3 regions of the Paenibacillus sp. J22P277 genome follow, and region 3 is predicted to be linked to each of the others. Evidence: riboswitches for the same ligand, from Rfam matches in the RefSeq annotation. Region 3 holds a riboswitch; each other region holds the start of a gene.

Region 1 (4,840 bases), on a different contig from region 3:
CCTCCATTCACGTGACGCCCGTCAAGCAAGGCGGCAAGACGGAGTACGAGAACGTCGTGCTCGTCAAGAAAACCGGCGGCAGCGTCGGCCCCGTGACGGTCATCCTCCATTTCGCCGACGGCACGGTCATGCCGAAGGTATGGGACGGGCAGGACAGCCACGTGCAATACAAAATCGTTCACGGCTCCAAGCTGCTCTGGGCCGCGGTCGACCCGCAGAACGACAACGTGCTGGACAACAAGCACATCAACAATTTCCTGAAAGCCGACCTGGCCGAGAAAACCCGTACGCGCTGGAGCGTCGGCCTGACGAAGCTGGCCGAGACGATCTTCTCCTCGCTCGCCTGGTAACGCCCGCCGTATGAATAAAGGAGGTGATTTGCGGATGAGAACGCATATCAAGCAAGGCTGGCGGCTGACGTCGAAGCATTTGTACATCATCATCCTGCTGTTTCTGTACGAACTGATCTGGGGCTTCTTCCTCTACCGGACCATCGAGAACATCGCGGTCCCGCTGCTCAAGCGGTTCCCCGACGCCTACGCGGCCAACAGCGGCGCGATCTCGCTCTTCTTGACCGAATCGCAGTTTCAGCTCATGAAGACCGACCTGATCCGGCCTTACGCCCTGCTGTTCTGCGGACTGCTGGCCGGCCGGATGCTCGTCACGCCGTTCCTGAACGCCGGCCTGTTCCACTCCCTGCATCACGTGTCCGAGGAGAAAGGCACGAAATTCCTAAGCGGTATCCGCAAAGCCTGGAAACCGGTCGCCCTGCTCTACCTGCTCGAGACGGCGCTCACGCTCGCGCCCGCCTGCTGGCTCCTGCCGAAGGCGCTCAAGCTGCTGCTCTCGAGCGGCACCCTGACGGAATTCGCGAAGCAAGCCGGGCCGTGGGCGGGCGGCTGGCTCCTGTGGGCGGTCCTGCTGCACCTGCTCTTCCTCGCGATGCAGTTCGGCGCCGTGACCGGCAGCGGCTCCATGCGGGCGCTCTGGAGCGGGATCGCCAACTTTCTCCCTTTCGCCGGGGTGTCGCTCGCGATGTGGGGCATCGGCGCCGTGCTCAGCATGACGATCGCCTCCGTGTCGATGCTGTGGGCCGGCCTGCTCGCGCTCGTCCTGCACCAAGGCTACCAGCTGCTGCGAACGATCATGAAGGTGTGGACGGTAGCCGCCCAGTACGACGCCTGGCAGTCGAAGCAATCCTAGCTGCATGTCTTCGCGCCCTTGCCTGCACATGAGATAGAGACGAAAGACCCGTCAATTCATTCGAAAAGCATAGGACTTAAGTTTCGCCCCATCGACCCGCGATGGGGCTTTTTGGCATATGCACGCGGCTGCGGGGCAGACAAGCTTTGCGGGATAAATCCGATTTTCCGACAACGGCCAAAAAACGCCGTTCCCACCCGGAAAACGGCGCCGCTATACGAAAATGAGAGGCAAAAAGTTTCACTCTAATAATTTTAATTTGTGAACAAAACGTGAACTCGGAAGGAGAAGCGACAAAATGATCGAATAACTTTCCCTGAGAAATGAAAATTTTGCCGAATTCCCATCTTGGGAAACGGGGGAACCATTCTGGGTGAATTGATCCCGACAGCCGTTCGTGCGCATATGCGGCTGCCAGAGGCGATCATAGGGGACCTTCAACCGAACCCCACAGCTAACCTCGTAGGCACTGGAAGGAGTTTCCCGTTTTGAAGAAGTTCTCTGCTCTGGTGATCGGACTTGCGATGCTCTTCATCTTTCAGGCCGGCAGCGTGTTCGCCGACTCGAAAATGGACGGCGTCATCAAAGATCTGATCGGAACACCTTATGTTTACACCGGCACGACCACGAAAGGGTTCGACTGCTCCGGATTCACGATGTACGTGTTCAAGAAACTCGGCGTCGACATTCCGCACGCATCCCGTTCGCAGGCTGGGCTGGGCAAGAAAATCGCCAAGGGCGATCTGATCCCTGGGGATCTCGTATTCTTCAATACGACGGGAAATGGCATCTCGCATGTAGGCATCTATGTTGGCGACGGCAAGTTTGCGCACGCTTCTTCCAGCAAAGGCGTCACGATCAGCGGACTTAGCGAGTCCTATTACGCGAAGCGCTATGTAACGGCTCGCCGCGTAATGAGCCCGCAGACGTTCGAGAAATATGCCGACGATCCATCCGACGAACCAGGCGACAACGATTCCGACGAATAATTCGGGCAACATGCATGAATAATGCCGGTCCGGTCAGGGGTGCGACCCTGCCCTTCGGGATTGCGGACAAAGCCGTCGCTGCTTCTCCTTCGGGACAAGCAGCCGCGGCTTTGTTTGTTTATATCAGGTGCACGGGCATGCCGCCTGCCGATTCAGGCGCGCTCGTACCGGACCCACCAGAAGGTCGGTCCGACCTGGACGTTCAGCGCTTTGGCATGCGGCGTGAACAGATCGCGCAGCTGCGCGGGCGTCTCGCATCCTTCGCCGCGGCGGTCGGCCAGCACGACGGTCGCGCCCGATTCGAGCCGCTCGTGCCAGAGCCGCAGAAACGCCCGCCGCTCCTCCCCGGAGAGCTCGCCGAGACAGAAGCAGGCCAAGCCCGCCTGGAACTTCTCCTCCACCGCGTTCAGCTCGGCCTGCTTGACCGCCACCGACACCGGCGTCGTGAGCCGCGGCGTGCGCGGCCCCGCGACGCGAAGCACGCGCTTGCCGGCCAGCGTGTCTTCCACCTCGTATTCCAGCCGCCTCCATTCCGCGAAGCGCTTCTCCAAGCTGTCCCGCCATTTCGCCATCCTCCCGATACCTCCCGCTGCCCGTACGCCGACGCTGTTGTCGTAAAACTATATGTATGCGCGCAAGCTTGCTTATTGAACCGCCTTTTTGGCTCCGCTGGGCTCGTCCGACGTCTGAAAAGGAATGGTTTGACGCATGATGAATACTAGAATGATAGACTGTACGTAAAACGATCTTCTACTGAGATGAAGGAGCTGCTGCCGCATGTCCTCGACTCCCTCCGCGCTTGCGGAGTTCCATCCGACGCTGGCCGGGTGGTTCCGCCAAACGTTCGGCGAACCCACGCCCGTGCAGCATGACGCCTGGGCGTCCATCGCCGCCGGCAACCATACGCTCATCGCCGCGCCGACCGGTTCCGGCAAGACGCTCGCGGCGCTGCTGCCCTGCCTCAGCCGCCTCGCGCTGGCCAAAACGCTGGCCATGGCGCAGGGAACGGGCTGGAAGCCCGGCGTGCGCATAGTCTACATTACCCCGCTCAAGGCGCTTAATAACGACATTCAGCATCATTTGGTCGGATTTCTCGAAGAAATCGAAGCCTACGGCCGCGAGGCCGCGAACGAAGCCTGGCCGGGCCTCCGTACCGCGGTGCGCACCGGAGACACGCCGCCGGGCGAGCGGGCGCGCATGGCGGTCCGGCCGCCCGACGTGCTGGTCACGACGCCGGAATCGCTGTACCTGCTGCTGACATCGGACAAGGGCCGCCATATGCTGCAAACCGCGGAGGCGGTCATCGTGGACGAGATCCATAGCCTTGCCGGCGACAAGCGCGGGGCGCATCTGTCGCTCTCGCTGGAACGGCTTGCGGCGCTCTCCGAGCAGGCCGTGCAGCGCATCGGCGTATCGGCGACGCAGAAGCCGCTTTCGCGGGTCGCCCGATTTCTGGGCGGCTGGGCGCCGGCCGGTACGGGCGGCATGGACGCGGCCCTGAATAGCGACGGCGGCATGAACGGGGACGCCCATCCGCTCGGTTATTCGCCGCGGGCGGTCGTCATCGTGGAAAGCGCCATGATCAAATCGATCCAGGTCCGCGTGACGATGCCGGACCTGAGCCGGCCCGCGCGCACGCGCGAAGGCGTCTGGCAGCCGATCGTCGAGCGGCTCATGGCGCTCATGGCAGGCGCGCGCTCCGTGCTGCTCTTCGTGAACAGCCGCCGGCTGTGCGAACGGCTCGTGCTGCGGCTCAACGAGCAGGCCGGGCACGAGCTGGCGCGCGCCCACCACGGCAGCCTGGCGCGCGAGCGGCGGCTCGAGGTCGAGCGCATGCTGAAGGCGGGCGAGCTGCGCTGCCTCGTCGCGACCTCGTCGCTCGAGCTCGGCATCGACGTCGGCCACGTCGACCTCGTCATTCAGGTCGACTCGCCCAAGGCCGCCGCCGCGGGCATTCAGCGCATCGGCCGCGCCGGCCATGCCGTGGGCGACGTCAGCCGCGGCTATATCGTCGCGCGCCAGCGCGGCGAGCTGCCGGAAGCGGCCGTGCTGTGCCGCAGCATCGCGCGGCGGGAGATCGAAGCGATCACGCTGCCGCACGAGCCTTTGGACGTGCTGTCGCAGCAAATGGTGTCCATGACGGCCGCCGCGGATATGACCGTGGACGCGCTGCACGGGCTTATCGCGCGGAGCGAGTGCTACCGGGGCTTTCCGCGCGAACGGCTGGAGGCTGCGCTGAAGGTGCTGTCCGGCTTCTATCCTTTCGCCCGTCCGCTGATCGACTGGGACCGGGAGACGGATACGCTGCGCAAGCGCGCCAACACGGCGATGGCGTCCGTGACCGGCGCGGGCACGATTCCGTCCAGCTCCGCCTACCCCGTCCACCACGCCGACAGCCGCGTCCATCTGGGCGAGCTGGATGAGGAATACATCGCGGAAAGCCGCGTCGGCGACGTCTTCCAGCTGGGCACGAGCTCGTGGATGATCAGCCGGATCGAGAACGACCGCGTGTACGTGCAGGAAGCGCCCAACCGCTTCAGCGAGATTCCGTTCTGGCGCGCGGAGACGGGCAGCCGCAGCGTGGAGGTGGGCGTGCGGCTGGGCGGTTTTCTCGCGCAGCTGGCCGATCGCCTCCGGCTGGACGCCTC
Region 2 (4,840 bases), on a different contig from region 3:
ACGCGGAGCAGTTCCGAGACCCGCTTTGATCCGCGTGCGGCAGCCGCATGCGGAGCGAATCGCGGGTTTCCGCGGAGACTGCCGCAGCTTCGCCTGCACCCGCCGGGCCAGGGGCTTCTCGGTCGTGGCGACCGAGATCCGGCGCATGGCGGTGCAGAGTCGCGACTCCTCCCAAGATATCCGCACGCAGCTCGGCCTGATGCAGAACCGGCTGAAGGCAATCGGCGCGGACATCGACCGGATCAAAGGCGACATGGCGCATCACTCGCAAAGCGTCAAGGAGCTCGACGGCGGCGTTCGAGCATATCGCCGCCACGGCCGGTGAGCTGCTGGACAAGTTCACGACGCTGCAAGCCGAGCCTTCCTAATCGTTGCATTAGCTGAGGCGGCGATCGCCTCGCGCGAGCAGGCTCACCCTTCCATGGGCTGCCCGAACTCGTTTTTGCGATCTTTCGAGCTCCGCTTAGTACGGATTTATCGCAAGAAAAGGACCTCCATTTCCGCTTTGCGGCGGAAATGGAGGTCCTTCGTTTGCCTATCGGGATTTTCCGTTGTCTGCGAATCTTTTTTTTGTGACAGCGCCTAGGCGTCAGTACAGCGTTCCGAGCGCTTGCGGCGCGAACGGCTGCAATTCGTCCGGCCTTCCTTGCTTGATCTTGAGCGCCCAGGCGGGATCGCTCAAGAGCGCCCGGCCGACGGCGACCAGGTCGAATTCGCCGCGATCGAGCCGTTCCAGCAAACCGTCGAGGCTGGCCGTTCCGGCGCCCATCCCTTCCCGGAAGAGGCGCGTGAATTCCAGATCGAGCCCGACGGAGCCGACCGTGATCGTCGGCTTGCCCGTCAGCTTCTTCGTCCAGCCGGCCAGGTTCAGGTCGACGCCGTCCTCGAAGGCGGGCTCCCAGAACCGGCGGGTCGAGCAGTGGAACAGATCGACCCCCGCGTCGACGAGCGGCCGCAGGAAGCGGTCCAGCTCGGCGGGGGTTTCCGCGAGCTTCGCCTCGTAGGCGCCGTCCTTCCACTGGGAGTACCGCAGCACGATCGGATAGTCCGGGCCGACGGCGCGCCGGCAGGCCGCGATGACTTCGGCGGCGAACCGGGTCCGGGACACCAAGTCCCCGCCGTACCGGTCCGTCCGGATATTCGTGACGCCCCAGAAGAATTGGTCGATCAGGTAGCCGTGGGCGCCGTGCAGCTCGATGGCGTCGAAGCCGAGCCGTTTGGAATCGGCTGCGGCTTGCGCGTAGGCCGCGATCAGGCCGGCGATCTCGTTCTCGGTAAGCGGCTCGCCCGCTTGCTCGCCGGCGAGGTTCAGTCCCGACGGACCGACGGAAGGCGCGTCCGGGTTCGACCCGGTTCCCGGCTTGCGGGTCATGCCGACATGCCAGAGCTGGGAAGCGATCTTGCCGCCGGCTTCGTGGACCGCGCCGACGACGCCGGCCCAGCCGTTCAAGGCAGCCTCCCCGTAGAAATGGGGCAAACTCGGGCTCGCGCCGGCCGCGGGATGATCGATCAGCGTCCCCTCCGTCACGATGAGGCCGACGCCGTTCTCGGCGCGCCTCCGGTAATAGGCGGCCACGTCTTCGCCCGGCACGCCGCCGGGAGAGAAGCCGCGCGTCATCGGCGCCATGACGATCCGGTTATCGAGCGAGAGCTTTTCGGAACGGAAGGGGGCGAACAGGGCTTGCGCAGAAGTAGTGCTCATCCAAATTCCTCCTCGGGAAAAAATGCGGAATCAAGGGACTGGGGCATAAGGGCATTGGGAAATTATAGGTTAACTTTAAACCTTTAAGTCGTTCATTTCAATAGAAATAGTCGGCTTTTATATCCGCCGGACCTTATCGAGACGGAGGGCTCGCGAACGGAGATACACCCGAAAACGAAAGCAATTTGCAGGCATGCCGCCGATACCATTCTTTGTGCGCGCTTTCATTGCCGCTGACCGACAAGAATTTCGTCATGCGGGTTTCTGCGGCTTTTTACAATTTTCGCCGCCGGGACTACGATTAGAAGCATCACAAGCAATCATCGTTCAACCCATAATCGCTGAATCCCTTTATAGGGAGCGGGGGAACCAATGGAAGCCGGCGCCGCGTGGCGGCGCGTCTTCCCGGGGTGAATCGCGGACAAGCAACGCTTGTCCGGGTAGGGCACTCTCTAGCCCGAATCCGACAGCTAACCTCGCAAGCGAACCAGAGAGACGACTTAGGCCAAAGCGCGCGAAGCAGCCTTTTTCTTTGCGCTGTCCATGAAGCCGGGAGTGGAGACATCTCTTCTTCCCGGCTTCTTTTTTTTATCCCACGAAGGAGTGAATGAGCATGCACGCCGTACAGACAAGGGCTTCGCTTCAAAGAGAACGCATGGATATGGTGAAAATCGAGCGCATCGAATGCTTCCGGTTCGATCGCGAGACGGCGCGTCTGCTGTTGCCGGACTGCGGAAACGGGGATTGGTGCGGCATCCTGATGCTCGGCACGGGCTCCGGCGAGCTCGGCATCGGCGTCTTCCGGGAATGCGCCTTGAAGGGCGATTTTATCAAATGGGCCTGCGCGTTCCAGGGGTTCAAGCACCATACGCTCAGCGAAGGCCTGCTGGAAGCCCGGATCAAGCACGAGGCTTGGGGCGACGTCCGGTCGTTGGCGGCGGAAGCGGCGCTGCGCGAGCTGGCCGGCGGCATCGGGGCGCCGGTGGGCCGATCGTTGTCCGACAGCCTGCACGACCATTCCTTTTGCTTCGAGCACGCGGAGGCATATGTCATTTTCTAGGCGGAGAACCGCGGCGACATGGCCGTTTTTATATTTTTTTTACACCCTGGGGGCGATCTCTTTACCCCGATTTTATGGGGAATGGGATTAAGATGACGGAGTACGGAAGAGGGGAGCGTGGAGCGGACGTGGACATACGGGAAATCAATTCAAATTCGGCAACGATCGTCGTCGCGGCCATGACGAAATCCGGCGAGCATTTCATGAAGCAGCTGCTCGTCAAAGGCGTGCCGTTTACGGCGATCACGAACAGCGTCGCGGAGCGGCAGCAGCTGTCCAAGCTCGGCATCGCGTCCATCCTGCTCGTGAATACGATCGATCCGGATACGTGGGAGATGCCGGATCATCCGGTCGGCAAGGTGTTCTTGTTCGAAAGCAGCCTGTCGCTGTGCTGCCGGTACCTGCGCATGATTCGCAAATGGACGGATCAGCCGGTATACGTCATCACGGGGCGGACGCACGGCCGGTTGATCTATAAGAGCCTCGGCGCCACCCACATCGTGCATTCCAACACCGGCAGCATTTCGTTTCTGCTGGATTAGCATAAGATTGCTTCGATTGGAAAATGTTATGACTAACTACAGAAAGGCTCGTGAGGAGGGTGCTCGGATGGTTAACGATTTTACGATGGTCCTCTTGGCTGCGGTCCTGTACGGATTGTTCTGGGGCTTCAAGAAATTATGCGAGAAAGCGTGAGGCCGATCTCCCCAAGCAGTTGCGTTAGCTGAACGGATCGGGCCAACGAGGCCGGATCCACTACAAAGGAGGAAGCGACATGGTCGTAATGGGGATTATCGCCATCTGCCTGATGATCTATCTCGGTTTCGTATTGGTGAAGCCGGAAAAGTTTTGAGTAAGCTGCTTCAATAACGAGGAGGAAACATTGCTATGGCTATGGGATTCGTACAAGTTGCCATTACGCTGGTCATCATCATGCTGTTGGTGAAGCCGGCGGGCACATATCTCGTCAAAGTTTTTTCGCAGGAAAAAACGGGCCTCGACCGGGTATTCGGCCCGGTCGAGCGTTTGCTTTACCGGATCATGGGCGTAAAGGAAGGGGAATCGATGGGCTGGCGCGGCTACCTTGGCGCCGTGCTGCTATCCAACTTCGTCATGATGCTGCTGATGTATCTCGTGCTTCGGCTGCAGAGCTATCTGCCGATGAATCCGGACGGGATCGGCAACATGCCGGCCGGTCAGGCTTTCAATACGGTCACTTCGTTCATAACCAATACGAACTGGCAGTCTTACAGCGGCGAGAACGGGTTGTCTTACCTGTCGCAAATGCTGGCGATCACGTTCCCGATGTTCACGTCGGCAGCGACCGGCTTCGCGGTGGCGGTCGCCTTCATCCGCGGCTTGATCGGCCGCAAGGACGACCTCGGCAACTTCTACGTCGACATGACCCGCTCCATCACGCGTGTGTTCCTGCCGATCAGCTTCATCGTCGCGCTGTTCCTGGTATTCCAAGGCGTGCCGCAGACGCTGCTCGGCGCCGTTCACGCCTCGACGCTCGGCGGCGGCGAACAGACGATCACGCGGGGCGTCGTCGCTTCGCTTGAATCCATCAAGCACTTGGGCACGAACGGCGGCGGCTATATGGGCACGAACGCGGCGCATCCGTTCGAGAACCCGACGGCGCTCGCGAACCTCGTCCATATCTTGTGCATGATGCTGCTGCCGACGGCGCTGGTCTATGCCTTCGGTCTCATGATCAAGAACAAGAAGCAGGGCTGGGCCGTATTCGGCGCCATGAGCTTCATCTTCCTGGTCATGCTGGCGACGGTGTTCATCTCCGAATACAGAGGCGTCGGCGCGATCGACGCCATGGGCGTTCACGGCAACATGGAAGGCAAGGAAGTGCGCTTCGGCGTCTCCGAGTCCGCCTTGTTCACCGCGGTGACGACGGCGGCTACGACCGGCAGCGTCAACAACATGCATGAATCGTTAACGCCGATGGGCGGGTTCGTGCCTCTGGCGGAAATGATGCTGAACAACGTGTTCGGCGGCAAGGGCGTCGGACTGCTCAATGGTTTATTGTACCTCATTCTGGCGATCTTTATATGCGGCCTGATGGT
Region 3 (4,840 bases):
TCCCCATGTTCGTGACGCGGATGCCGCGCTCCGGATACGTCGAGGACAGCAGCGCATCGACGACGCCGACGTAGCCTTTGCCGATCGCGTCGAACAACCCTTCGCCTACGGGCCGCGCGCGGCTGCAATCCGTGATGGAATCGCCGATCATGACCAGTCTTTCATTATTTCCGATGAGCATCTTCGTTTGCCTCCCTTTTAATTGGACGCCAGGAAAAATTGAATCGTCTTGTCGGTAAAGCCCGGCAGCCCTTCATGTCCGAAATCCGGATAGATCTCCAGCCGCTTCGGCGCGGTGATTTTGTTGTACGCCGCGAACTGCGTGGACGGCGGACAGATCGTATCCATCAATCCGACGGCCATCATGACCTCGCCCTGAATCCGGTCCGCCAGATGCTGAATATCGATGTACCCGAGCTTGGTGAAGATCTCGTCCTCGCGCTTATGCTGCGGATCGAAATGGCGGAAAAACGTGCGCAATTCCGCATAGGCGTCCTTGGCCAGGTCCATCTCCCATACCCGGCGGTAATCGCTCAGGAACGGGAATACCGGCGCAAGCTTCTTGATTCTCGGCTCCAATGCGGCGCAGGCGATCGTCAGCGCGCCTCCTTGAGAGCCGCCCATGGCGTAGACGCGCTCGGCATCGACTTCCGGACTGTCGATCGCGATTCCTGCCAGCTGCGCGCAATCGAGGAAAACATGCCGAAACAGCAGCCCGTCCGGATCGCCGTCCAATCCGCGGACGATATGGCCGTTCAGCGTGGTCCCGGACACGCCGCCCGTGTCCTCGGAATAGCCGCCTTGTCCGCGGACGTCCAAGGAGAAGATCGAAAAGCCGAGCGAGACGATGCCGAGCTTGTCCGCCCACTCTCCCGCATTGCCGCTGTAGCCGTGGAATTGCACGACGGCGGGATGCGGCGCGTCAGAGCGGCGCGGCCGCGCGTACTTCGCGTGAATGCGCGCGCCTCTGACCCCCGTGAAAAACAAATCGAAACATTCCGCCGCAGGCGTCTGGAATTCACACGGCACGAGCTCGATCGCCGGGTCGACCGCGCGCATCTCGGACAGCGCCCTTTCCCAGTAAGCATCGAAATCGGCAGGCTTCGGGTTGATTCCTGAATACGTTTGCAATTGGTGAAGCGGCATATCGATGTTTGGCATCTTCAATCCCCTTTTCGCACGTAATTATTCCTTTTTATGTTACGTGCTCGGTCCACCGCTGTAAAGTGTTGATTCCGATTTTTCGGTGAATGCCCGGCGCGGCCAGCGGGCAAAATGACTTCATTAAGGAGGGAAGGCCATGCGGATGTTTAGCGGGGCGAGGAAAGCGCTGTTGCTGCTGGCGGCTTGGACGTTATTGACCGCCTCCTCCGATGAAGGACGGGAGTTCGGCGCCGTAACGTCGCATGCGGCCGCGGCGGAAAGCGGCGTCCATAAGCTTCAAGAGCCCTCCGATGAAACGGACGCCTTCTCCGGCGCCAAGCCCAAGAAACAGAGCCGAGCGAAATCGATGTCCTGGGTAACGCTGCAGAAGCGCTATCCCGGCGCCTTCGTCGTCTGGGGCTCTCGGCGGTACCGGAAAGTAGCGCTTACGTTCGACGACGTGCCGGACCCCAGATACACGCCCCAGGTGCTGGATACGCTGGCACGCTATAAAGTAAGGGCGACCTTCTTCGTCGTCGGCCAGCGGGCGGCCGCCAATCCCGCCCTCGTCCGGCGCATGAGCAGGGAAGGACATATCATCGGCAATCATTCGCTCAATCATCCCGTGTTCTCCCGGATCTCGCTGTATGCCATGCAGCAGCAAATCCTGCGCACGGATTGGATTCTGAGGCCGTTGGCAGGCTACAGCCCGAGGTTCGTCCGCCCGCCGTACGGGGAAATCACGCCGGCGCAGGTGGAATGGCTCCGGGGCGGAGGCTATACCGTCGTCAATTGGGACGTCGATTCCGAGGATTGGCGAAGCCTGGACAGCAACGCCATCCTGATCAACATCAAGCGAACGCTTCAGCCGGGCTCCATCATCCTGCAGCATGCCGGGGGAGGCGCAGGCCAGGATCTGTCCGGCACCGTCGCCGCGCTGCCGCGGCTTATCAAGCTGCTGCGAAGCAAAGGATACACGATCGTCACGCTGCCCGAGCTGCTCGGCCGTCCGGCCAATCGCAAAGGGGAATAGAATGAACGAAACGGCAGTCCCGAGGGACTGCCGTTTGCCGTATGACGCCTATTTATCAAGTACGAAGACCTTGACGGATTGAAAGCCGAAATTGCTTGCTTGCTCCTGCGATTGCGGAACGAAAATATCGATTCGGTTCCCGTTGATGGCGCTGCCTTGGTCGGACGCGACCGCCATCATGCCTCCTGACGGGAGACCGTTATGATCGTAGCCTGTAATATACAATTTGCTTCCCATCGGAATGACGTCCGGATCGACCGCGATCGTTCCGAGCTTCAGCGGATTCCCGAAGTAGTCGACCGCTCCCCAGCCGTTCTCGGAGGCTGCAGCCGTATACGCGCTTGCTTTTGCCTGAACGACGTCCTTGTAGACATACGACTTGCCATTCACCGTAACGCGATCAGCCTGCGGCTTTTGAACGGTCGCTTTTCTCGTCTTGGAAGTCGTCGCCGTCTTTTTCGGAGCGGCTTTCTTCGCCGGGGCGACTTTTTTCGCCGGAGCGACTTTCTTTGCCGATGCAACCTTTTTCGCTGCCGCTTTCGGAGCTTCTGCCGTTTTTTTGGCTGCCGGCTTCACGGCTTGTTTATCGGCCGCGAGCTTCGTCGCTTTCACCGGCGCCATCGATTTGGCCGTTGCGGCCGCCGGAATAACCAGCATCAAGCCTTCGTAAATGTTTCCCGCGTCGACGAAAGGATTCGCCTGCTGAAGCAGATCGACGCTGACGCCGAATTGGCTCGAAATCTTCCAGAACGTGTCGTCGTCCTTCGCCTTGTACTTGGCCTCCGCATGGGCCGCCGCGCTTTGGGCGAGAATGACCAGGCTGAGCGCTGCTGCTACAACGCTCTTCTTCCAGTGGATATTCATGTTGTCGATTTCCTCCTTAGTTTACGGCCATATGCCTGAAAAGCGGGCATAGGACGTCATCGCGAGAGCGACAGATCCGCTTAAACGGAAGCGGAACGATGATGTCGTCATCGCATGCGGCCTGCGAGGTTAGTTGTCGGATTCGGGTCGAGGAGTTCGACCCTACGCACGTAAACGCGCGATTCACCCCAGCGCCAAGGCGCGGTGAACCCGTCATGTGATGTCCATCAGATGACGGGAACGGAGCAATATGACTTGCTCCAAAAGATCCCCCGTACGAGTAACGTTTCGGCTCGCGTAATAGAATAACACAATTCGAACGGACAATCCTACCGGTAAATCCGCCCATCGGACGAACCGCGGCATCGTTTCAATCGATTTTGGGCAAATGCACCGTCACTGTCGTCCCTATGCCGGGGCGGCTGGAAATGTCGATTTTGCCGCCATGGCCTTCGATGATACGGTAGCACACCATGAGTCCGAGCCCGGTTCCGCTGTCCTTGGTCGTGAAGAACGGACCTCCGAGCAGCGGCAGCTGCTCTTCGGGAATGCCGACCCCTTGATCGGCGATCGAGACGGCAATCCCGTTGCCTGCGGATTTCAAATCCACGACCACCGTCCCGCCTTGAGGCATCGCTTCGATGGCGTTTTTGAGCACGTTGACGAACACCTGCTTGAGCTGGTTCTCCTCGCAGAGCAGCGACGCGGAATCCGTGTCGTAATACGCGGTCAGCTGCACGTTGTTCATGATCGCCTGCGTCTCGAGCAGCGTGAGCACGCTCTGGATCGTCTTGATCAGATCATGCTTGCGGAACTGATTCGCCTGCGGCTTCGCGAGCGCCATGAACTCCTGCACGATGGAGTTGATCCGGTCCAGCTCTACGAGCATGATGTCGAAATAATCGTGGTAGCTGTCGATCCGCGTCTTGAGAAACTTGGAAAAACCGATGAGCGAAGTCAGCGGGTTGCGGATTTCGTGCGCGATGCCCGCGGCCATCTGCCCCACTACCGACAACTTCTCCGACTGAATCATCGCCTCTTCGTCCTTCTTGCGGTCGCGGATGTCGCGAAATACGCTCTGCACGACCGTGCCTTTGCCCGGATAATCGCGGATGCGGGTGCTCGAAACCTCGACGTCGATCACTTCGCCCGTGGCGCTGACCAGCTTCGATTCGGCAAAATCGTTGGGCTCGTCCGTTTCGAAGACTTGCATAAGCCGTTCCTTCGCGGTTTCTCTTACATCGGGATGGAGGTAGTGAAGAAAGGGCTTCGACAGCAGCTCCGCTTCCGTCAATCCGAGAATGCGCAAGCCTGCCTGATTCGAAAAAATAACCATTTCGCCGTCGTGGACGAAAATGGGTTCGGGCAAATATTTGATCAGCCGCTGATAGCTCGTGGCATCCGGATGAAGCCCGCGTTCCGCGTTCCCGCCCGGCTTCAGCGCCAGCTTTCGTTTCAATGCCGAAGCAAGCACGCGATTGCAATAAACGGCTTTGCGCCTCATATCCCAACCTCCGCAACGATTATCCTAACGAATTCGCTCCCGCTAAGCTAATCCCTTCGGCATTAGAAACAATTAATATTGGGCCTTCATGCCAGCGATCAAGATCTCGATGCCTTCGCCGAAAATCGGAAGAACGCGCGCGATCAGCTCTTCGGTCGGCCCCGTATGCCCCCCGTACGTGCTGACGAAGCCTTCCATGTAATAAAAAAGCACCCGCGCGCGGTTCATAAGCTTCTCTCCGTCGTCGGCCGGATCGAGAGGAAGGGTCAAACGCAGGGAATCCCGCATGTGCGCGA

What was found. A riboswitch is a leader RNA that binds a small molecule or an ion and turns the genes downstream of it on or off. The one in region 3 is predicted to bind cyclic di-AMP.
Region 1: linked by a shared signal. The riboswitch ahead of AC50YL_RS31880 (C40 family peptidase) and the one ahead of AC50YL_RS14460 (3D domain-containing protein) in region 3 are both predicted to bind cyclic di-AMP.
Region 2: linked by a shared signal. The riboswitch ahead of AC50YL_RS04980 (hypothetical protein) and the one ahead of AC50YL_RS14460 (3D domain-containing protein) in region 3 are both predicted to bind cyclic di-AMP.

The regions. Positions count from the first base shown of each region.
Region 1 is NZ_JBXENS010000010.1:186,968-191,807, reverse strand. It holds gene AC50YL_RS31890 (M1 family metallopeptidase) at 1-350, shown strand, start outside; gene AC50YL_RS31885 (hypothetical protein) at 385-1,203, shown strand; cyclic di-AMP (ydaO/yuaA leader) riboswitch at 1,527-1,687, shown strand; gene AC50YL_RS31880 (C40 family peptidase) at 1,692-2,192, shown strand; gene AC50YL_RS31875 (hypothetical protein) at 2,345-2,764, opposite strand; gene AC50YL_RS31870 (DEAD/DEAH box helicase) at 2,970-4,840, shown strand, end outside.
Region 2 is NZ_JBXENS010000002.1:35,892-40,731, reverse strand. It holds gene AC50YL_RS04995 (phytanoyl-CoA dioxygenase family protein) at 1-29, shown strand, start outside; gene AC50YL_RS04990 (hypothetical protein) at 125-325, shown strand; gene AC50YL_RS04985 (NADH:flavin oxidoreductase) at 590-1,702, opposite strand; cyclic di-AMP (ydaO/yuaA leader) riboswitch at 2,032-2,202, shown strand; gene AC50YL_RS04980 (hypothetical protein) at 2,316-2,762, shown strand; gene AC50YL_RS04975 (hypothetical protein) at 2,855-3,304, shown strand; gene AC50YL_RS04970 (potassium-transporting ATPase subunit F) at 3,538-3,615, shown strand; gene kdpA (potassium-transporting ATPase subunit KdpA) at 3,657-4,840, shown strand, end outside.
Region 3 is NZ_JBXENS010000004.1:243,337-248,176, forward strand. It holds gene AC50YL_RS14445 (SGNH/GDSL hydrolase family protein) at 1-181, opposite strand, end outside; gene AC50YL_RS14450 (acetylxylan esterase) at 199-1,161, opposite strand; gene AC50YL_RS14455 (polysaccharide deacetylase family protein) at 1,301-2,176, shown strand; gene AC50YL_RS14460 (3D domain-containing protein) at 2,225-3,040, opposite strand; cyclic di-AMP (ydaO/yuaA leader) riboswitch at 3,145-3,344, opposite strand; gene AC50YL_RS14465 (ATP-binding protein) at 3,411-4,544, opposite strand; gene AC50YL_RS14470 (TetR/AcrR family transcriptional regulator) at 4,617-4,840, opposite strand, start outside.